DNA from 3 places in the Virgibacillus ainsalahensis genome. Region 3 is predicted to be linked to each of the others. Evidence: riboswitches for the same ligand, from Rfam matches in the RefSeq annotation. Region 3 holds a riboswitch; each other region holds the start of a gene.
The links. Region 3 has a riboswitch for lysine ahead of ACZ427_RS05570 (Na+/H+ antiporter NhaC family protein). Riboswitches for the same ligand answer to the same signal wherever they lie in the genome.
Positions count from the first base shown of each region.

Region 1: another riboswitch for lysine. It lies ahead of ACZ427_RS18835 (amidohydrolase); the one in region 3 lies ahead of ACZ427_RS05570 (Na+/H+ antiporter NhaC family protein).
Region 2: another riboswitch for lysine. It lies ahead of dapA (4-hydroxy-tetrahydrodipicolinate synthase); the one in region 3 lies ahead of ACZ427_RS05570 (Na+/H+ antiporter NhaC family protein).

Region 1 is NZ_AP043943.1:3,795,061-3,803,045, forward strand. Features, by position in the region: gene ACZ427_RS18815 (flavodoxin) at 1-302, shown strand, start outside; gene ACZ427_RS18820 (ribonucleotide-diphosphate reductase subunit beta) at 283-1,326, shown strand; gene ACZ427_RS18825 (hypothetical protein) at 1,424-2,689, opposite strand; gene ACZ427_RS18830 (hypothetical protein) at 2,932-3,120, shown strand; gene ACZ427_RS18835 (amidohydrolase) at 4,079-5,677, opposite strand; lysine riboswitch at 5,891-6,065, opposite strand; gene ACZ427_RS18840 (N-acetylmuramoyl-L-alanine amidase) at 6,161-7,315, opposite strand; gene ACZ427_RS18845 (hypothetical protein) at 7,515-7,745, shown strand; gene ACZ427_RS18850 (ABC transporter permease) at 7,850-7,985, opposite strand, start outside.
Region 2 is NZ_AP043943.1:744,427-752,411, forward strand. Features, by position in the region: gene ACZ427_RS03405 (YhgE/Pip domain-containing protein) at 1-206, shown strand, start outside; gene eutH (ethanolamine utilization protein EutH) at 665-1,783, shown strand; gene ACZ427_RS03415 (DUF4181 domain-containing protein) at 3,045-3,497, shown strand; gene ACZ427_RS03420 (VanZ family protein) at 4,526-4,642, shown strand; gene dapA (4-hydroxy-tetrahydrodipicolinate synthase) at 4,958-5,860, opposite strand; lysine riboswitch at 5,989-6,168, opposite strand; gene ACZ427_RS03430 (hypothetical protein) at 6,594-6,752, shown strand; gene ACZ427_RS03435 (DUF4352 domain-containing protein) at 7,312-7,985, shown strand, end outside.
Region 3 is NZ_AP043943.1:1,184,933-1,192,917, forward strand. Features, by position in the region: gene ACZ427_RS05545 (arsenic resistance protein) at 1-543, opposite strand, end outside; gene ACZ427_RS05550 (sulfite exporter TauE/SafE family protein) at 966-1,784, shown strand; gene ACZ427_RS05555 (bifunctional metallophosphatase/5'-nucleotidase) at 1,797-3,200, shown strand; gene ACZ427_RS05560 (YunC family protein) at 3,260-3,568, shown strand; gene yunB (sporulation protein YunB) at 3,673-4,437, shown strand; lysine riboswitch at 4,486-4,663, shown strand; gene ACZ427_RS05570 (Na+/H+ antiporter NhaC family protein) at 4,824-6,386, shown strand; gene ACZ427_RS05575 (sodium-dependent transporter) at 6,621-7,985, shown strand, end outside.

The sequences.
Region 1 (7,985 bases), 1.3 Mb from region 3:
CATCAAGCTATCATATTATCTTCCTTGGTACGTTCACCTGGGAGACTGGCAGCACACCAGATGAAGTGAAGGATTTCATTCTGGAAATCGGTTATAAACCGGAAAATATTGTCGTATTTGGAACAGGCGATACCCAATTTGGCGGGGAATCACTATTTTGCAAAGCTGTGGATAAATTGGTTACATTCTATAACAGTAAATATTCTGGTTTGAAAATAGAACAATCCCCACGAGGGAGTCAGGAACAGTTAATAGAAGATTGGATAGAAGGAGTGTTGCATGATGCCAAGAGCTATGCTTGAAAAGGTAAAAACATTGGAACCGCGGAATCCAAATAAATCGACAGCAATTTTTGGCGGAAAATCGAGTGGGATTTTAAATTGGAATGATATCGCTTATCCACATTGGTACAAAATGTACAAACGGCTTGTCGGCAACTATTGGCAAGCAGATGAGGTAAATATGTCCGGGGATGTGAAGCAGTTTTCCACATTATCCACAAAAGAACAGGATGCATACCTGAAGATAATTGGATTGTTATCCACACTGGATGGACCACAGACAAGGACTGCACTGCTTTTGTCCTTATATGCATCAGACCCGTCTGTTCAGTCAATTTTGGCAGTGATTGCTCAACAGGAAGCAGTGCATAATGAGAGTTATTCCTATGTGCTGTCATCTGTCGTGTCATTGGATGAGCAAAATGAATCGTTTCAGCTTGGCAGGGTGGACCCTGTCCTGTTGAAACGGAATGAAAATCTAATCCGACAATATAATGCTTTCGTTGAAGAACCGACAAAGGAGAATATACTGAAAACACTGGTATATACTTCGCTACTTGAGGGGATGTTCTTCTACTCCGGGTTTGCATTCTTCTATAACCTGGCACGCCATAATAAAATGGTCGGTACCTCCACAATGATTAGCTATATAAACCGTGATGAATTGGAACACGGGCGCTTTATCTCGGAATTATTCCGTGCCACCCTGGATGAAAATCCGGAACTGAATACGGAGGAATTTACAGAGTGGATTTATGACCATTTTAGAGAATCGGTAGATCTGGAAATTGAATGGTCCAACTATGTATTAGCCGAATTAGATGGCATTGATTTGGAGGAAATGGCCGGATATGTCAAATATCGGGCAAACAAGATGCTGCGAATGATGGGGTTAAGTGATATTTACCCACAGCATGTGGATAATCCGATGAAGTGGATCCGTGCATATGTGGATAATTTTGATGGAACCAAAACTGATTTCTTTGAACAGAAGTCGAGACAGTATACGAAGACGAGTGATATGAATGGATTTGATGATTTGTAGGTACGCCTATGGAGGCGATATTAAATCAGGCAATCAAAATATTGCATATCAGTAAAATAGTAAGAAGAGGAAATCGGCCTTGACCGATTTCCTCTCTTTATAATTCATCTAATAATACAAGCTCTCCACTAAATCCATCCACAGCATATCCACAATCAATTTTCCCGCAAAGGATATACGCGCCTTTTTCCTTATCGTAAACATAAACTGGAGTCACTTCGATGTAGTCGTACAGCTTATCAAATGCTTCATCTTTAGAAAGCTTGACTTCGTGACTTTCCTGGAATCGATTAAATATATCCACAATGATGGAATTATCTAGATAATCCACGGCATGAAAATTTTCCCTGTCCAGGATAATCCGGAGTTTCCGCTCAATGACCCGGTTCGTTCCTTCAGCGGGTTTAATATCTGCAAAAATATAACCATTCTCACGATACAATGCTGTGAGTCTCCATTTGCCATTATCAGCAGGGAATTCACGCTGGATAAAATTTCTTACTTCTTGTGATGCTTTTTTCTGATCTGTTTCTGTTAAAGGAAGCGTATCTGGATCAGCTTCCTGTCTCAGAGCTTGTTCTATCGTCACATCTACTGACAAATCGTAATCTTGTGCTTTGAACGCATGGACGTCTGTTGTTTCCCATTCTATAGGCAAATCTTTTTTTACGTACGAGCCCTGGTTTTCCACTTCTTCAAAAGAAATGGTGCGCTTCCCGTCATTTGTGAGGAAAATTGTTGTTGTGCCATAGACAGCGAGCCATTTCTTTTCATCCTCAATCGGTATCTGCAGCAGCTGTACTTGTTCTTTAGCAAGTGGAGCTGTTGATTCAGGGGTTAAATCAAAGGGTTCCCAATTAATCTGTTCTTCATGTGGAAAAACACCATCAATGGAAAATAATATAAGCTTTCCGTCTGCGTTAAACTTCACTTCAATTATGCCAGAAGGATAAACAGGTACATTATCCACAGCTGCCTGGAAATATAGTGAGTAATTGTCATCATTCATTAGTTTAAATTGACGGCCAAATTCCAGTCCGGTGAGCTCTTCCACCCATTCAATTGCATTTTCAGTATCGGCATCGGGAAAACCGCTTTGCTCTGCAAAAGTAACATCTTCAACAAAGATAACTCGCTTCACTTTTTTTGAATGGATATCCATATCAATGACCGCTGTGCCGGGAGGGTTGATGTCCTCATCTGTCTGATCGTTGTTCTTAGGAAACCATTCCATGGAAAGAATATAAAATGTATCCTGAAAATCGTCCGTTTGTCGAAAAATAGAATGTCGTTTTAAATAGTAACTGTCCAAACCAAATGTATCGGCAGTCTCATTCACGAGCTCCTCTAAAATTTCATGCATTTTAAAACCTCACTTTTATCGTTTTCTTAAGTATATCATTCAACATCTTACGTAAAAATAAAAGTCATTTAAAGACCGTTTTTTAAAGTGTCTTTTCACATAAACAGCATACGGAACTTTCTTGATTGAAAGGTTGGAGAGAATAAATATCAGTTTAATGGTATTTTGAGTATGATTTATTCAAAATTAAATGTAAAATGAAAGTAAGATGGTAAGTTGTACATAGAGAAGGGGGTGTTTGTTTGACTACGAAAGAGGAAGTCATTCAAATCATTAAAAGTTTACCGGATAGTGTATCAATGGAACAGATCATGCATGAATTATATGTTCATATTAAATTCCAGCAAGGTGCACAGGAAATGAATAACGGGAAATCCGAACCGAAAGATAAAGACACGATTAAATCAAAATCCGGAAAATGGCTGCACTAGAAAACGTGGTTTTTCACTAATTTTGAGATTGAACGATCGAACGCAGAGAAGAACCGCTTGTTCAGTCACTCATCGGGTAGATGAACGACAGAACGCAGAGGAGAACCGCTTACTCAGTCACTCATCGGGTAGATGAACGACAGAACGCAGAAGAGAACCGCTTGTTCAGTCACTCATCGGGTAGATGAACGACAGAACGCAGAGGAGAACCGCTTGTTCAGTCACTCATCGGGTAGATGAACGACAGAACGCAGAGAAGCACCGCTTATTCGGTCACTTATCGGGTTGAAGAACGCCCGAACGAAGCGGAGAACCACTTATTCGGTCACTCATCGGGTTGAAGAACGCCCGAACGCAGAGGAAGAGCCGTCATTCGGTCACTCATCGGATTGATGAACGCCCGAACGCAGAGAAGCACCGCTTATTCGGTCACTTATCGGGTTGAAGAACGCCCGAACGAAGCGGAGAACCACTTATTCGGTCACTCATCGGGTTGAAGAACGCCCGAACGCAGAGGAAGAGCCGTCATTCGGTCACTCATCGGATTGATGAATGCCCGAACGCAGAGAAGCACCGCTTGTTCAGTCGCTCATCAGGTTGATGAACGCCCGAACGCAGAGGAGAACCGCTTGTTCAGTCACTCATCGGGTAGATGAACGACAGAACGCAGAGAAGCACCGCTTGTTCAGTCACTCATCGGGTTGAAGAACGCCCGAACGCAGAGGAAGAGCCGTCATTCGGTCACTCATCGGGTTGAAGAACGACCGAACGCAGAGAAGCACCGCTTGTTCAGTCACTCATCGGGTTGAAGAACGACAGAACGCAAATGTTTTTTAGTATATCCACGAAAAAAGCATACCAATCACTATGTGGTTTGGTATGCTTTTTAACTTGTTCATTCAAAAGTGAACTATTTATCCTTTCATAAGCCTTCGTTTTTCGGCAGATGTTCATGAAATTAGTTTTTCTGGTATTTGATATCTCCACCGATAATTGTCATTTCGATTTCTGTATCGAGTAGATCATCCGGATCTTCCATCTCAAATGGGTCCTTTGAGTAAACGGTCAGATCGGCCAATTTCCCCCTTGAAATGGTTCCCTTTACAGTTTCTTCATTTGTTGGGTATGCTCCCATTTCAGAGAATAACCGAAATGCCTCCTCCATCGATAGTTTTTCCTTTTTATTCCATCCATCATGCGTTTGTCCGGGTGCTTTTCTTGTTACAGCTGCATGAATCCCCAGCAAAGGATCAACAGGTTCAACTGGCGCATCCGAACCACCTGCACAGATTACACCAGCTGATATTAGTGATTTCCATGCATAAGCAAGGTCAATTCGTTTTTCACCCAGTCTTTCTTGTACCCATGGAAAATCCCCAACCAAAAATCTTGGCTGTATATCTGCAATTCGGCCTGGCACTGCCAACCGATGGATTAAATTATCCCTTAATACCTGCACATGGATAAGCCTGTCACGGTGGGAGGCAGAAGAGAATTGATCCAGTACATCCAAAACATTTTCCAGAGCCTGGTCGCCGATGGTATGAACTGCGATTGGCATGGACAGGTCCCGTGCGCGTTTAACAATGTCGAAAAGTGTTTCCTGATCTAACATGGCTTCCCCGTAGTTTGTTGAATCATCGTGATAGGCTTCAGATAAAAGCGCAGTGCTTCTGCCAAACGCACCATCTGCGAAAATTTTTACAGCGCCAATTTGTAATGTATCATTTCCGTATCCGGCATACATACCAGATTCCCGTAAATCATTCAGGAACTCATGATTAATTAATAGATTACACCGGAGGCCAAGCTGCTCCTCATTCAAGAGTTCATCATAGATTTGATATGTCTGCGTAAGACCGCCTAAATAGAGCGGATCGTTTGTATGTACGCTTGTTAGGCCTTTCTCCATCGCAAACTTGATGGCTTTTCGCATTGCCGATTTCAGCTCACCATAAGATTTCTCCGGAATATGCTGATTTACGATATCTGACGCAGACTCCAACAGAAGTCCAGTCGGTTTTTGTGTATGTTCATCCAAAACGATCGTACCACCCTCGGGGACTGTTATATCCGGATGGTAATTGCTCATTTCCAGTGCTTTGCTGTTAACGAGAGAAGCATGTGAACAAATTCTTGATAAAAACAAAGGACAATGTGGTGCCACATGATCCAGCTCATGCAGTTCAGGAGCTGATCCATCCGTGAACAAATTTTCATCCCATCCGGTTCCAACTAGCCATTCGCCCGGTTGTAAGCTATTCGCTTTCTGTTGAATTTGCTCAAGCATTTCCTGTTTGGAAGTAATGCCAGTTAAGTCGAGACTCAGAAATGTATTGGCAAGCATGGAAAGATGGAGATGGCTGTCAATTAAACCTGGGGTAACCGTTTTTCCATCCAGATCGACTTTTTCACTGGAAGCATCTTCCCATTGAAGCAGCATGTCTTCTGTTGTCCCCATATCAATAAAGTGGCCATCTTCAATTACAACAGCTTGCACTTTGGGTTTTGATGGATCAAATGTATAAAAGTTCCCATGTGTATAGATTTTTTTCATGATGTGTGCCTCCTTTAGTAATATTGTTCATTTTTTGCCAATCGAATGGCTTTCTCATTGTATGCAATGAAACAGTTGATGTGTTTGTGTCAGGGATATGCTGAAGGAATGAAGGGGATGATGAGGTTGTTTCTCGTAATTGCTTTTTAAATATAAAAAAACAATGATAGAAAATAACTTACCATTGTTTTACAATATACGTTATCCTCCATTTCGATCAGTAGTTCTCCATGTATTGTTAAACATGGCAGTATCTCTCTTCTTCAAAGACATACCAGCAGTAATAAGGATGACACGTATTACGCTTCGGCAAATAATCCTTTCATCAATTATCATCGATGTCATTCTACTATTGAGTACTAGTATTATTTGCACCTCTACCTCACCGATCTGATAAGGTCTGATTTATGAAATTATGCTTATGTTATCAGAAGATATACCATTATTCAAGAAAAGCTGCCCTTGTCTGGACAGCTTTTCCTTTTAATTATGAAAATAATTTTTCAATCCGTTCGTAATCGCCTCTGCTGCTTTGTATTGATAGTCAGAAGTTTGCACAACAGACAGATCATATTGATTCGATATGAATCCAAGTTCAACAAGAACAGAAGGTGCGCTTGTATTACGTAGCACACGATAGTCTCCTTCCATAATGCCCCTGTTGTTCAAAGACGTAGTGGAAGCCATTGCAGACTGTACCTGTTGTGCCAGTGTACGGTCTGTATTACTGTAATAAAATGTGCTGTTTCCATTCACAGAAAGTAAAGGAAAGGAATTATAATGCAAGCTGACAAAAGCATGGGTGTTGTGATTATTACTGATGCCAACTCTCTCATCGAGTGAAATAAAGTAATCTCCGGATCTTGTCATTGTTACATTAGCCCCTGCACTTTCCAACTGTTGCCGGACGATATCAGCTGTAGATGAAACCAAGTCTTTTTCGTAGACGCCATTAATACCGATTGCACCGGGGTCCTTTCCACCATGCCCTGGGTCAAGAACGATATGATAGCCTTCCAGTGATCCATTTGAGTTCTGTGATACCGGTTCACTTACATCATTGCCTGAGCCTGTGCTTTCAGATTCACTTGTTTCCTTTTCGGAATTTACTGCTTCTGATTCAGTTGCTTTATCGGTTAGCCATGAAGCAATCCATCCCGTTGATCCGTTACCTAAGTTAACTTTATGCCAATCACCTGATGTTTCCACTATATTGTATGTATCTGGGGATGAAGTTAAACCAATGACCTTGTGATTTGTCCCGGGCCCGGTCCGGATATGTACACCGTTTGCTTTGACTGTAACTGACTCAGCTGATGCTGAAGTTTGTGAAACAGTAGGGGTACTGTTTTCTTCAGGTTGGCTAACCGCAATCAGATGATGTTTAGCTACCCAGGCTTCTTCACCACCGTAATAGGTTTGTACCCAACCGTATTTTTCCTGAAATGCGATAACGTTGTCACCTTTGCTTAGCGAACCGACAATTTCCGCACCGTCAGCAGGTTCACTACGTACATTCAGTAACGAATTGCTGACTTCGTATGTTTTTTCATTTGCTGCGTACACCGCGGTCGGAATAAATAGAAATAAAAATACCAGGAAACCAATCCCAACCGTCAGTTTGTGTGTGATTCTCATAAAGTCCTCCTTTGCTGTGGGTAAAATTAAGACTATTAAATTAATAATAATAGTTAATTGTATCCGTAACAAGTGAAAACTAAACACTTTTTGCAAAAAACCATCCGGAAGAACTATGGATAGATGATTATTGTGTTTTTTGTCCTATTTTGGTGTCGATTGTGAGGGGATCTGACATCGTTCCAACAATAATATTCGATTGCTAGTACTCATCGCCTGCATTCATCCAAACATCACCCTCAAGCCAGAGCTCATCACCTACATCCAGTCCAACATCACGCTCAATCCAGAGCTCATCGCCTGCATTCATCCAAACATCGCCCTCAATCTAGTGCTCATCGCCTGCATTCATCCAAACATCACCCTCAAGCCAGTGCTCATCACCAGCATCCATCCGAACATCACCCTTAATCTACTGCACATCGCCTGAATCCAGTCAAACATCACCTTCAACTCAGTAATCATCACCAGCATCCATCACTATACACAAAAAAACGGAGTTGCTTCCTTAAGCAACTCCGCTAATTACGTTTCTTATGCCCGAATCCATTTCCAAATCTCTCCAGGTGTTGCGTTCTTTCCATACATCAAAATACCAGTTTTAAAGATTTTTCCGGCAAGTTTCATAAAGATCCAGACACTGACGACTAAAATAGCAACTGCGATGATT
Region 2 (7,985 bases), 440 kb from region 3:
AGGAAGAGACAGATGAGATGATGGAAGAATACGAAGCAGGAGATTTTGAGCCGGTATCCTTTGTGTCAGAGGATAATGAAAACGTCGAAGTTGTTCAATTTGTCCTAAAAACAGAAAGCATTGAAATCGAAGAACCCGAATCAGAAAATGAAACGAATGAAGAAGAGGAAAAAGGATTTTGGGATCGGTTGAAAGATTTGTTTTAACAAAAAAGGAAGCAGAGAAATTTCCTAAGTAGTTCACATATGGTGGAGAAAATATAAAATCACATTATTCAGCGTACTAAATCATAAAAGATTCAGTACGCTGTTTTTTTATTGACACACCAATGTTTAAAAGGATGTATCATTTTATTATTTGTAATAACACCATAAATGGCAAAATGACAATATTTATTGTTTACCCATAAAAGTAGTAGAATTACTATGTTAAACTAAATACAGAGATTTTGAACGATTACCCAGTTAAACTACTGGCAGGTTAGTTTAATAATAATAAGAGGAATGAATAGCTTAGTGACTTATATACAGTTATTAATGTAAAGCTAATCTAGTTTTGACTTAGTGATTTAACTTATAGCGGAAGCTTGAGATCAATTATGACAAATAGTTGATAGAAAGATAGTAATAGTAAACATAAAACATCTAGCATTGGAGAAGTAGAAATGGGTATTAATGACATCATCGTTTATATCGTTATAGGCTTTTTTTGTTTAGGGGCAATTGATAAATGTATGGGAAATAAATGGGGGTTAGGGAAGCATTTCACAGATGGGTTCATGACAATGGGACCCATCGCGCTCGCAATGGTTGGAATTATATCTTTAGCCCCAGTTCTTGCTTCAATTCTAACTCCTCTCATTGCGCCTGTTTATGGATTAGTAGGAGCAGACCCTGCATCTTTCGCAAGTACGATAATAGCTATGGATTCGGGAGGTTATGCATTAGCAACAGAAATGTCTCAAAATGCAGAAGCTGAATTATTTGCATGGGTGTTTTTAGGGTCAATGATGGGACCAACTCTGGTTTTTACGATTCCTGTTGGATTAGGAATTATAGAGAAAGAGCATCACCCGTTTTTTGCCAGAGGTATTTTGTTAGGTTTAATAACGGTGCCGTTTGGCTGTTTGGTTGGTGGAATTGTTGCACATATCCCTATACCGGTTATCATTAAAAACCTTATTCCAACTATCCTACTGTCTATATTGATTGCGATTGGTCTATGGAGATATACAGAGAAGATGATTTCTGGATTTTCTATATTGGCTAAGGGCATAGAAATTATAGCTATTATTGGTTTAACAGCAATATCTGTTGAAACAATTACAGGTTTTACCGTTATTCCTAACATGACACCGTTAATGGAGGGAATCGAAATTGTTGCAAGGGTTGCTATATTTCTTGCAGGAGCATTTCCACTGGTTGCCTTTATATCCTTCATCTTTAAGAAATTATTAAGGAGGATTGGAGTTTTATTAAATATAAATGAAACATCTACTGCAGGATTAATGGCATCTTTAGCTCATAACATTCCAATGTTCTCTATGTTTAAAGACATGGATGATAGAGGGAAAATTATTAATGTAGCCTTTGCTGTTAGTGGTTCTTTTGTGTTTGGGGCACACTTGGGATTTGTGGCAGGAGTTAACAAAGAAATTGTTTTATCGATGATCGTAGGAAAGCTTGTTGGAGGTCTTAGTGCTGTTATTTTAGCTATTATTACAACACGAAATAAAAAGAAGCGCACAGATCATGTTGATAAATTTGTGAAAAGGTGTATTTAAATTAACTGAGTGCTTTAATGGAGCAACACAATGCAGGAATGATCAAACTTTATTTCAAATCTACTCGTTTCACTTATAACTATTAACAGGAAAATATGTTCTGTTATAATAGAACTTGTACAATAAGGCTTCGTGGGTGGTGGCTCACTTCCTGACTTCCATAATGGAAGGGGGGTGATGCCTGATGACAGTATTTGAATCACTTTTTTTAATAGGTAAGAAAAATAGACTTTTGGCAGCATATTAATTCCTTGTCAGTAATGGCCTCGGCCAGCTCCAGCGCCTACCCCCTCGAGGTCTTAAGCAAGAACTCCCTGTGGCCAAGAACGCCACTGTGAGTTCTTGCTTAAAGCTATGCCTTAGGGTGATCAAGGCGCTTGCGCTTTTGTTTATGATTTCGTTTGGAACATTAATGGTTGCAGTACTGTCAAATCATAAAAAATAACCACCCATAGGCCTGGTAAGCATAATGGGTAGTTATTTTAAAAAAACCTATAATGTGAGCCGCCCCCTTGAAGGGCTAATGTATCTGACCGTTAGTGCATCAGTACTAGCGGTCTCTTTTTATGTTATGCAATATATCTCTTTTTATTATACCCGATATTCCTGGAAATGAAAACAGTAAAATAATACATAGTATGAAGAGGCAATAGGGATGTCTGATTACAGAAGGGCCCAGGATATGTAATAATTTCTATGAATGGATTTAATTAATGATGTAAGTTAGTGTAAACTAAACTCGAGAATACATACAAATGTAAAGTATGAAGTTTGTGAGTCAACTAACGAGGATAGTTCAAAAATCCTCCTAGGTGGTTTCAGTATATTTATGGTTTTTTTATTTTGTAACTAATTCAATACCTACTTAAAAACTGTAATAATAATGTTTTAACAAGGAGAGGGATTCGGTGGACACAAAAAAACTACACTATCTTATTGCTTTTATATCATATCCAATATTAATTTTACATTTTATCTTCGGTAATTACACAAACGAAAAGTTAATTTCTGGTATAGTGTTTTTTTAGTTACTACTGTTATTTATGTGGGGTTTGTTTATTTATTCTTTAAAAGTGATATAGGTAGGTTAATAGTAATGTGGGGATTAGTTTTAATTGTAATCGTTTCGATTTCCTTAACCTTTACAATAGAGCAATAATATCTATGTTTATTCAGTTCTCTTTCTTAATCGCTTAAAGCAGGTTAATAAAAATCTGAATTATGAATATAAACGCAAATGGGAACGAGGGAGGATAAATATATGTATGTAGTAGAGCCTGCTTTTTGGCCGAATTTAATATTATTGTTAGCCATTATATTATTGTTGATGGTTTTGTTTAATACAATAATGAGAAAATGGTTAAGAATTAAAAAAAAGAAATTCTTTTCATATAATCATGTGAATGAGAAACATAAAAAAATTGATTGGACAATTAGAATTACTACAATAGTCGTTATTTTATTGGGATATATTATAACCATCACGAGAGGACCTATGGATATGATTTGGTTTTTACAACCGTGGTTTATACTATTTATTTTTATGATTGTTTCTGAAACGGTTAGAGCTGTTATGGAGCGAAAGTATGCAGAAAATCCTAATGCTTATAAACTAACAATTAGCCAAATCGTATTTTTTCTTATATTGCTTTTCACATTGTTCATGACTGATTTTTTTGGATTAATAGAAATAACGAAAAGGGAGTACTATTGAAGTAACTAGTGCTTATCTTTAAGAAGTATTTTCTGAAATCGGAGTGGATTACAGCTTCATTATTAAGTCAATGTTTTAAATGAAAGGCTGTTGAGTTATCGGGCAGTATTGTAGAATAGGATTGTTATTTATAGCAAACATTTTATTTCTGAATTCAAAGCACAAGGCGAACATCAAATCTTGTTCGTCTTTTTATTTTTGTAAAAACTTAATAATATTTTTGGAACATTATGTTAGTGTTGAAGGGTGCGGTATTGAACTAATGGTAGTTTAGTGAAAAAATTACTTGTTTGAAGAAAAAGGAGTAAAGGAATGAAGAGAAAGATTAACATTTGGTCATTTATCCTATCAATCATTTGCATTTTATTATTTGTTATAGTTTCATTTTCCCGTCTCATTGAGTTTTCCGTATTGGGTACACACCCTTTAAATCTGGTTTTATATATAACGTTGATAACATTAGTTTTAGGGGTATTCGGTTTTTCAGGAATTCAAGATTGGCAGGGAATGGCAAGGAGTGTGACTACTGTAATTATTACGTTGGGTTTATCAAGTTTGTTAGTTTTCGTTATATTTTTTGGAAGTTTCTTAAGCTAAAGGGTAGTTTTTCTGGAGGATGATAGAAAGAAAAGATGCCAATTCTGTTCAGCAAATGAACTAGATGAAACTTTAGATTTCTCCAAATCGTACTGATGAAATGCTGCCAGAGGCGGTTTGCTTTTGATTTCATAACTCTTTTTGCCAATACTGTTTAGGGAGAATAATTTAGATCCCAAGAAATGCCTCCAGGAAAAAAATGATAATTAATAAGTTAATCATTTGAAAACTAAAAAATAGATGGATTTTTATTTTTTGAGTAATTTTATATGTTTTACTGAGTAGAATTTGTTAGAAGAGAATCGAAGGGTGGGATAATGTGAGCTTAGTAACATTATTACTAGGGGTAGGCGTGGTGTTTTTTATATTTTTTATAATCGCCATTGCTTCATCGAGGAAATAACTTAACCAGTTTTGGCAAAGTTGAAACATTGCAATACGTTACTCAATTAGGTGTATTTGATGTAGATGATATTATATTAAACACATTAGGTGGATATTTAGGATTTCTGATTTTAGTTTTATTTAAGAAAAGGTCATTAAACTAATGTATGCGATTGTTAAAGAAGGCAGTAGCTTTTTCACTATTAAAGCAGATTAGCTGAAGATTTAGTTAATCAAAGAGGTGATAACGATGGGGTTCGTTTACACTATGCTAGTTATTTTATCATCGGCAGGTTTCTTATATTATTTGGGAAAGTCAGATAAGGATTCAAGAGAACAGAGATAAAGACGAATTTTTTTCTGAAAGGATAATTTTTATTTTGAACTATTGCTACTCGTGTTAGTGCGCAAATCAGTTATCTGGCTTAAAGGAAAAGGGGTCTGATCCTTTGCTTTGGCTCAGCCCCCCCCCCCTGTAATTATACAATCGCCCGAAAACGGGAAAAATATCCCCTTGCTTCCGTCAGCACGTTTTGCAATACAGCAGTTTCTTCCCGGTCCAGTGGCATCATTGGCAGACGAACGCCACCCACTGGAACACCGCTTATATTCAGGGCAGCTTTTACCGGTGCTGGACTTGGGGCTGCAAATAATGCTTCCATCACAGGAAGCAGATCCTGATGAAGAGAAGCAGCACCAGCAATATCTCCTTTTTTAAATGAAGCAACCATTTCCTGCATTTCATTACCAATGACATGTGAAGCAACCGAAACAACGCCTGCTCCGCCGATAGATAAAGCTGGTAATGTCAGCCCGTCATCGCCGCTGTACAATGTGAAATCATCTGGTGTGTTGCGGATGATTTTTGTCATGGCGCCAAGATCAGCGCTTGCTTCTTTGACTGATACAATATTTTCGATTTCTGAAAGACGCAAAATGGTTTCCACAGACATATTAACACTGCTTCTGCCAGGAATGTTATACATCATTACAGGTAAGTTGGTGGAACTTGCAATTGCCTGAAAATGCTGGAATAATCCTTCCTGGTTTGGTTTGTTATAGTATGGTGTAACGAGCATGATCCCATCAACACCGGCTTCCTCTGCCTGTTTCGTCAACTGGATAGAGGCTTTCGTTCCATTGGAACCTGTTCCGGCAATCACCGGGACACGTCCATTGACAGCCTTCACAACGAATTTGAAAAGATCGACTTTCTCTTCCGGTATCAATGTCGGCGATTCACCGGTTGTACCGGCTACCACCAAACCATCTGATCCGTTCGCAATCAGATAATCCACTAATGTTTGCGTCGCATGATAATCAATTTCTTCCTGGTAATCAAATGGTGTCACCATTGCTGTTAAAACTTGCCCAAAATACATAACTTCCACACCCTTTGCCAAAATTTTAAAAAACAGTAGGTGGAAAGGCCATGCATGGGAAATGCAAAAAAGCAGCAGCGAGGGATTTCGCTACTGCTGTAGAAAGTCATTTTACAATTCGTTTCCATGCGCAAGATAGCCCTCCATATAGTTCCCTATATGACAGTTCCATATTTATTCAATAGCAGAACCAGTCCCGAGAAATATGAGTTTCCCGCCACTTCGGCAATTACCCCTTTTCACAATCCTCATAGAATCTCATCATCCTCCGATTGTGTAGTGATGGCAGTTGCACCTCTATCCTCATTTCAAACTTATGAAATAAGAAAATATTTAATTGACTGTAATATAACAGAAAATATTGAATTGCGCAAGGGAAAGAATGAATAAATTTTATTTTCGTTCAAGCCATGATGGAAATTGGGTGGGGAAAATCCGTTGCAATGTTTAATAGTTTTCGTCGAGAGTCATAAGGAATGATGAATAAATTTTAGGTAGATGTAGGGTTGTAATGGTGAAAACACCCTTTATGATAGGGGGATTAGAAAGCTGAAGATTCTAAAAAATAGGGAAAATATGATAGGGGTTGCATGCGAGAAAGAATATGATAAAATGAGTAGCTGTATGATTAAGTATAAAAATAAAAATTCGGGCGAAAGTCATAGGTTATTGTTCTATTACCACACCGCCACAAGAATATACATGTTCAGGATAGAAAGGAGCTATCATATATATGCTAAGTGACTATCACATCACGTACCAAACAGAGGATGGTCTTGTAAAGCAAACAATTGTTCAGGCAAAGACAAAGAAAGAAGCGGACGAAAAAACAAAAGATCAGCTAAAGGCAATCAAAGTTATTCATACGGAAGAAGGAACACATACAATATAAACGATAGGAAAACCATCAATCGGCGGCCGCTCGATTTGAAACTTCCCACTTGGGTCTGGAAAAGAGGAATTTTTTTCAGGCTTTTCTTTTTGCTCAAAAAGCAGCGATTAAAGGAACGATCAGGAAAATCTGCTGCATGGGAAAGTATATCCATTTCAAACTCGATTTTCATACGCTTTCTTCATTTAGATTTCATCAAATGTGCAGCAGAATCACCTAACATTATAGGACTACCATCGGATGAATATCCAATATCGATTCCATGCACGAATCCCCTCTTTTTCACCCGTATTAAACCTCAATTAATGTTCACCAGTCCTGCCTCGTTACTTTAAGCATATATCTTTATAAGCTCCTTATATTTTATCGCAATTTTCTAACTGTCTTGAAAGGGGGTCAACAGGTTTCATTTTATAGGAAATATCATCATAACAACCTGTGAGAAAATACCTATTTTAATAAGTTGATATGGTTTTGTGTTACTTTCTGTGGATACTTATAGCCAGAGGACTATGCTAGAATACTATTAGTTTTGTAACGTTAGCGAGGAGGTAGGGAAATGAAAAAAGTAATGATGCTGCTTGCTGTGATGATCATGAGCATACTCATTATAAGTGGTTGCGGAAGCAGCGGGGAGACGGTTGATGAAGAGCAATCAACAAGTGCTTCTGAAGAGAATGAAGCCGAAGAAGTAGAGAAAGAAATATCTGAGCAAGAATCAACGGAAGAAGAATCCACCGAAACGGACACAGCGGAAAGTGATGAAGCCAAAGAGGATGAGTATGGTAAGGGCGGAGATGATTTAAGCAATGCGGAAAGAACAACGAATGAAAATGGCGATGATGTCTTTGTTACACCAATGGGGGAGGAAGGTAAGATTAGACATTGGCAGCATCAATATAGTGTCGTAGTTAAAGTAAACGACTTTTTCATTACAGATATACTGCCGGATGAAGTAACAGAGCATGAAGCGATTAAAGAAGCGGGTGAAGGAGAAACCCAGGCCGTTGTTGACGTAACCTTTAAAAACGACGGGGAACATGCGGAATATTATCAAGGGGATGGTACGTTTTCAACAAATTTTGGTCATGAATTCACGATAAGACCAGATTTGGAAAGAAAAGATGCTAGCACTACGATTAATGATGGCGGAAATGTACCTTTTATTGATGGGGAAATGGAAGACGTTACACTTAATCCAGGGGAAGAGCAGCAGGTATATCTCGTATTTCC
Region 3 (7,985 bases):
GTAAATAACGTCCAGGTTTTCAAGTAAGTAAGAGCCTTGGGAAGCAAACATTGCCATAATGGCCAATGCTAAAAAGAAAATCTGAGCATTGGCGAAAAAGGGGATAATCTTGTTGTTTAAAACAGATTCTCTTCTTCTTAATAAGAATCGCGTAAGGTGCGCTAGTGTAAAAGGAATGACCAATACAATAAATACACTCTCAATAAGCGTTGATATAGGAATCGTTTCAATGGTTCCAGCAAATAGTAGCAAATATACTGGCAAAAGTACGACTTGTAGTATTAAATTAATAGGTAAAACCGATGTTGAAAGAGATACATTTCCTTTTGCTATACCAGTAAACGCTAGATACCAATCTGTGCAAGGTGTCACCATAAGCATAATAAAACCAATCCATAAAGCTGGATAATCAGACAAGAAAATAGCTCCTAAACCCAAAGCTAATACTGGTGTCCATATGAAATTAATGATCGTGCTAGATCCAAGGAATTTAATATTTAAAAAAGCCTTCTTCAATTGTTGCAATGGTATCGTTAAAAACAACCCTTATAGCATCAAGAATAAAAACGGAATAATTAAAGTCTCCGCATATTGTTCAATTATGTCTGTTTGTCCTAATAAAAGACCTAAACCAACAGCAAATAGTATGATAAAAGTTTCTAGTTTGTCTAATGTTCCCATAAATAAATCTCTTCTCCCTTAAAAAGGTAGCTGTGTACGATTAACTTTCCTACATAACAATTATAATATAATGCATTAATTATTGCTTTTATTTCCAATTAAAATTATATCTGTAATACGAAAGCGCCTATCTGATACTTTATCTCCTCCAGAAAAAAAGTTGCTTCCATTCCTTTTATGCCCTAATGAAATGCCCACTCCGATGGGCTTTTCATATATGTATGAATCAATCCGAATTAATGCTAATATAATAGTAGAGTCTAGATAGATTGAAGGGGTAACAATTGGTTTTCATTATATGCTTGTTCATTGGTCTACTAACTGCTTTTACCGGCAGTCTGGTTGGTCTTGGAGGCGGTATTGTCCTGGTGCCCAGTCTTCTGATATTGAATCAATATGTAGAAGCTTTTGCATGGGCGACGCCTCAGGTTATTGTTGGTATATCGTTAACGGCAATGGTTTTTACAGCCTTGTCTTCTACAGTTGCTTATCATTCAAAAGGCCGGATTGATTACAAAATAGGCACATTATTTTTATCAGGAAGCATCCCTGGTGGTATTTTTGGTGCATGGCTGAACCAGTTTGTGGACACAGATAACTTTTTAGTTTACTTCGGCTGTGTCATGATATTGATATCATTGCTTTTTTTTATAAAACGAAAGACACCGGTAAAGCTTGATTCAGGCACTGATAAAACAATGTGGACATTTCATCTGGAAGGGAAAACGAATCATTATATTTTTTCCATTTGGCCGGCATTTTTCATTTCTTTGATTGTCGGTACACTCTCCGGGTTATTTGGAATTGGCGGTGGTTCAATTATGGTTCCTGCCATGATATTATTATTCGGTTTTCCGGTACACATTGCAACAGCGACATCGATGTTTATGATTTTAATTGTCAGCATTGTAGGGGCCAGTACCCATATTACACTTGGCCACATCCCATGGGAATATGTTTTCTATTTCATCCCGGGGGCTTGGGTTGGCGGTAAACTTGGAGCACTAGTAAATCAAAAATTAAATGGAAAAATACTTGAATGGATTTTACGTATATTATTAATATTCATTGGTATTCGAATGATTTTTCAAGGTCTGTCTTAAGGAGTATGTCAAATGCAGGAGAAACTTTATTTTTATTATACAAATGACTTACATAGTAATTTTGATCAATGGCCGAGGGTTGCAGGCTTTTTAAAAAATGCAAAAGCAAAGAAAGCAGAAGCGGGGGAATCCTGTTGGCTAATTGATATTGGTGATCATGTCGACCGTGTACATCCAATCGCTGAAGCATTTATGGGAAAAGCCAATGTGCAATTGATGAATGATGTTGGATATGACTTGGCAACAATCGGAAATAATGAAGGAATCACCTTAGCCCATCAGGATCTTTTCCAATTATATGATGATGCTGATTTTCAAGTAGTTTGTGCGAATCTTCACAGTAAAGATAATATAGAACCTCACTGGCTGCAGCCAACTGTTCGTATTGAATCGTTTAATGGAGTAAAGATTGGTGTGATTGGACTTACCGCTCCATTTAACGCTTTTTATGAACTGTTGGATTGGCACATATCTTCAGAGTTTGAGGCATTGGATAAATATATAAATGAACTAAGGACGTCAACAGATATTATTATCTTAATGTCACATTTAGGATTTACGGAAGACCAGGAAATTGCACGAAGATTTTCTGATATTGATGTGATTATTGGTGGACATACCCATCATCTGCTTAGAACAGGAGAATACGTAAATAATACGTTAATCACGGCTGCTGGAAAGCATTGTACGTTTGCAGGTGAAGTAATTTTAACATGGGATCATACAGATCGAAAGCTTGTAAAAAAGGAAGCATATGCCACTGACATCACACATCTGGCAAAAGATTTGCAAACGGAACAAAAACTGCATGAGTTGCACGACCAGGCTGAGGAAATATTAGGCCGGAAGATTGTTCATATAAGTAAACCGATAGAAGTGAAATGGTTTAAAGATACAAAAATTATGCAGGAGCTGACGAATGAGGTGAAAACATGGACAAATGCGGACTGTGCCATGTTGAATTCTGGTCTCTTGTTGGACCATTTTCAAGCAGGTGATATTACATACCAGGATATTCACCGTATTTGTCCACACCCGATTAACCCCGTAGTTGTTTCACTTAACGGTGATGAGCTGCTTGAAGTCATTCGTGCATCCTTTACAAAGGATTTTATGGAATTGAAGCTGAAAGGTTTTGGGTTTCGTGGAGAAGTGCTCGGCCGGATGATTTTTTCAGGGCTGGAAGTTGAAACAGCATTTCATGTGAAGGGCGGGGAGTATGTGAAACAGGTTACCATGAATGGTACACCATTGAAATCTGAACATACATATTCTGTGGCAACTGCAGATACATTTACATTCGGCCGTCTACTTCCGGAAGTAGCGAAATCGGAAACGAAGCGTTATTACCTGCCTGAGTTTTTGCGGGATTTATTAGCGGATACTTTACGGAATAAGTTTGGCGATGAATCGTGACACTATAGCCTATTTGTGCATACCATGTATTGTTATCACAAAGGAGGTCTTCTATTTCCATGATTACAGTCAATCCGTTAGAAGTAGACGGCATGTTTTTTACAGCAGTTCGCGTCGAGTTGCCTAAAACGAATCTATTAACGATTTCCAATGATGTGGGCTACATTATGTGTGCGGCATTGGACGTGGACATCTTTAATGAGATACCGAAATTAAAAGAACGAAATGTAATTGCTGCTCGTGCGATGGGTGTTAGAACCATTGATGAATTATTACATGCTCCATTAGAAAAAATTACAGATGCTTCCAAAGCATACGGATGGGAAGTTGGTATGACAGGCAAAGATGCGCTGATGAAAATATCTTAGTTGTACGAATACAGTAAGAAAATTTAACGGAAAAACTTTACATTCTAACCCCCTTAAAACAAGCATAAATTTGTTATAAGGGGGTTTTTATGTTGAAAAAGCGAATGCGATTTAGAAAAAAAATTGCGCCACCTCCAGGGAAAAATGTATTAATAATTACCTTCATATTATTTATGGTTTTTGTTTTCTTTAGTATCTGGATTATTAATAAAGGACTCACACCAACATTACTGGAAATAGCAGAATTAAAGACAGAAGAATTTGCTACAAGAGCGATTAACTCTGCAGTACGATTTGCTGAAGAATATGATTTTGAAGAGGTGAGGTCCATTACTAGGGATAATGAGGGAAATATAACTACATACGGCTGGAATTCTTCTGTGGTAAGTGAGATAAACCGTGTATCAACAGATCGCGTTGAAGAGTTTTTTACGAGTATGAACAGAGGAGAACCGCTTCAATTTGATCATCCGCTTGAGGAACCAGCGGAATATGAAGACGAAGAAAAAAGCTATACCGAGCTGGATCCTACAGTAGTTGATATACCCATCGGTCAAGCAACTGGAAATACACTGCTTGCCAATCTGGGGCCAAGTATCCCTGTTAATCTTGAATTAGCTGGAAGTGTGAGAACAGACGTTATCGAGGAAGTTGAAGACATAGGTATTAATGGAGCTTTAGTTACCGTTTATTTGATTGTAGAGGCTGATGTTCAAATTGTTATCCCTTTTACAACAGAAGTGAAAGAAGTGAGCACCAAAATATACATCGATTCAGGAGTGATTATGGGTGATGTTCCGGATTTCTATGGCGAAGGAGATGGTGGCCCCTCAATCGCTGTACCAAAAGATGACTTGCAGAATGACTGAAAATCTAGTATATTAATATCGGAATTAAATAATTAAACCTTATCAGATCGGTGAGGTAGAGGTGCAGATAATAAAAGTAATCAGCAGGAGAATGACATCGATGATTGTTGATGAAAGGATTGTCTGCCGAAGCATAATAGGGAGGTCAGCCTTATTATTGCTGGTATATCCTTGAATAAGGGATATACTGTCATGCTCAAAAATTGCATGGAGAACTACTGATCGAAATGGAGGATAACGTATATTGCGGGACAATGATAGGTTATTTTCTGTCATTGTTTTTTTTGTGCTTTCATACTACCTGAAAGAAATTTATGCTCGTTATTTCAAAGCTTTTTAGTTATCTTCGTGCATAGTTGATTAATAATATTTGGAGGTAACCGATAATGGAAGGAACATTTTATTCAATAATACCGGCTGTTCTTATGCTTTTACTTGTTTTACTAACGAGAAAAGTGTTGATTTCTTTAGGAGCCGGGATTATTGTCGGGGTATTATTCATTCATGATTTTAATATAGTGGACGCCTTAAAAGAAATATGGATTGTTTTTGCAGAAATCTTTATTTCCGATGGGGGATTAAATACAGGAAACCTCCTGTTGATTGGTTTTCTTTTATTACTGGGGGTTATGACAGCATTTCTGCAGGCATCTGGCGGAAGCCGGGCATTCGGGGATTGGATTATTAAGCGGGTGAAGACAAGAAGAGGGGCTTCATTGATGACACCTGTTTTGGGGCTAATTATTTTTATTGATGATTATTTCAATGCTTTGGCAGTTGGTCAAATAGCACGTCCTTTAACGGATCGTCACAATATCTCCAGAGCTAAACTTGCTTATTTCATTGATTCAACATCAGCCCCTATCACAGTAATTTCGCCAATTTCAAGTTGGGGTGCCTATATAATTGGTATTCTTGGCGGGTTATTTGCTGCAAATGAAATAACAGATATGCAGCCACTAAGCGCGTTTATTCAAATGATTCCACTCAATTTATATGCTTTGACATCAATAATACTTGTATTTCTGGTAGCCTGGTTCACAATGGATATTGGGCCAATGCGTACACATGAAAGACGAGCAATTGAAAAAGGGGAATTAATCAATCCGGATCAGGATAAGGTTCCAGGTGATTTAGGTGACACGTTTGAACCACATAAAGGTGGTAAAATAATTCATTTACTAGTACCCATTTTAGTGCTCATTATAGCAACTGTAACTTCTATGATTATTACAGGTGCCAATGCAAGTGAGGGTGATGTTACAATATTAACAACATTTGCCAATACAGATGTTAATTTCTCTTTATTCATTGGTGGACTGGCTGCGGTATTAACCAGTTTTGCTTTTCATCTTCAGCAAACTGTACCAAGAGCAAAGGCAGTGAAAGTCTTTTGGGAAGGAATCAAAACAATGCTCCCTGCCATTTATATTTTATTATTAGCATGGATGATTGGCTCTGTGATCGGGACATTGAAAACGGGTGAATATTTAGCGGAAATTGTAAATAATGCTTCCATTAGTGCATCGATGCTCCCGTTTATGTTCTTCTTAATTGCCGGATTAATGGCACTTGGTACAGGAACTTCATGGGGGACATTTGGCATTATGCTGCCAATTGCAGCAGAAGTAGCGGTTATAACAGATGTAGATATGCTGCTTCCATCATTAGCTGCAGTGCTAGCAGGGTCGGTGTTTGGCGATCATTGCACACCTATTTCAGATACAACAATTTTATCATCAACTGGAGCAGGTTCGAATCATATTGACCATGTACTGACACAATTGCCATATGCATTAATAGCAGCTGTGTTTACATGTACAGGTTATCTTGTTCTGGGACTAACAGGTCAGTTATTGCTAGCGTTAATCATTGTATTTGCTCTGCTGATTGTTGGTGGTTTAATTTTTCGATTCTATTCACAGTCCAATTTAAATAAAGTTCAATAAATTAAAAGCATTCTTTCACGTAACGATGAAAGAATGCTTTTTTTATGTAGCAAAATCCAAAAATAATATAAAGAAGAATAATAATATAGAAAATTACAAAATTATTTTGACATGATCAGAAAGCACCGCTATAATACAAGTGAAGTCAGAAAAAACCAAACATTTCAAACATTCCCTGTTATATTTGAACATACACTTATGATAGGGAGAAAAACAAAAAAAGGAGGTCTATACATGAATACTCGTTCACAATGGGGGACAAGAGCAGGGTTTATCCTGGCGGCAGTCGGCTCTGCTGTAGGGCTGGGTAATATTTGGAGATTTCCGGCGGAAGCATATGAAAATGGTGGGGGAGCATTTTTTATTCCCTATTTATTTGCCTTACTTACAGCTGGGATTCCTATTTTAATTATGGAATTCACAATAGGTCATAAGTATCGGGGATCAGCTCCGCTATCGTTCAAAAGGATGAACAAAAAGGCAGAGTGGATAGGCTGGTGGGGAGTGTTAGTTGCCTTTGTTATATCTACTTATTATTCTGTAATCATAGCTTGGGCAATGTCTTATTCTGTCTTTTCATTTAATTTGAATTGGGGATCGGATACGGAAGGATTTCTGTTTGGTGATTATTTAAACCTGGCTGATCCTGGTACGGTAGGTAGCTTTGTTCCAGGTGTTCTTATTCCATTAATTATTGTATGGCTTATTGTTTTAGGTGTTTTATCAGCAGGTGTTAAAAAGGGAATTGAAATCGCCAATCGAATATTTATTCCTGCATTAGTGGTTGTTTTTCTGATTATTGTTATTCGGGCGATAACACTTCCTGGAGCGATGCAAGGGTTAAATGCCTTTTTTGAACCTGATTTCAGCAGCATATTTTCCGCTGATGTATGGGTAGCGGCATACGGACAAATCTTCTTTAGTTTATCGATCGCATTTGCAATTATGATAACGTATTCCAGTTACCTTCCGAAAAAATCAGATATTACCAATAATGCTTTTATTGTTGGTTTTGGGAACTCCAGTTTTGAACTATTGGCAGGTATAGGTGTATTTGCTGTGTTAGGGTTTATGGCCACAGAAGCGAATGTTCTAGTAGATGAAGTAGTGACAGATGGTGTTGGCCTGGCATTTGTGGTCTTTCCTCAGATTATTAACCAGCTCCCGGCATTAAATGAGTTATTTGGATTTCTGTTTTTTATATCGTTAGTGCTGGCTGGTTTGAGTTCGTTGATTTCTATTACGGAAACATATGTCGCTGGTTTAGCTGATAAATTTAATATCTCCAGAACGAAAGCAGTATTATTCGGTGGCGGAGTGGCGGCAATTGTTTCCCTGCTTTATGCAACAGAAGGGGGATTAAACTTCCTGGACTCGGTTGATTATTTCATTAACCAGTTTGGTGTTGCAGCATTGGGTCTGGTGGAAATTGTAGTAATCGCATGGCTCTTACGTAAACTGAAAAATCTGCAGACACATGCAAATGAAGTTTCAGATATTCGTTTAGGGTCATGGTGGACAATATGTTTAGGTGTCATTACACCAATTGTTTTGGGTTACATGTTGTTTGAGTTACTGAGACAGAATATTTTTCAGTTG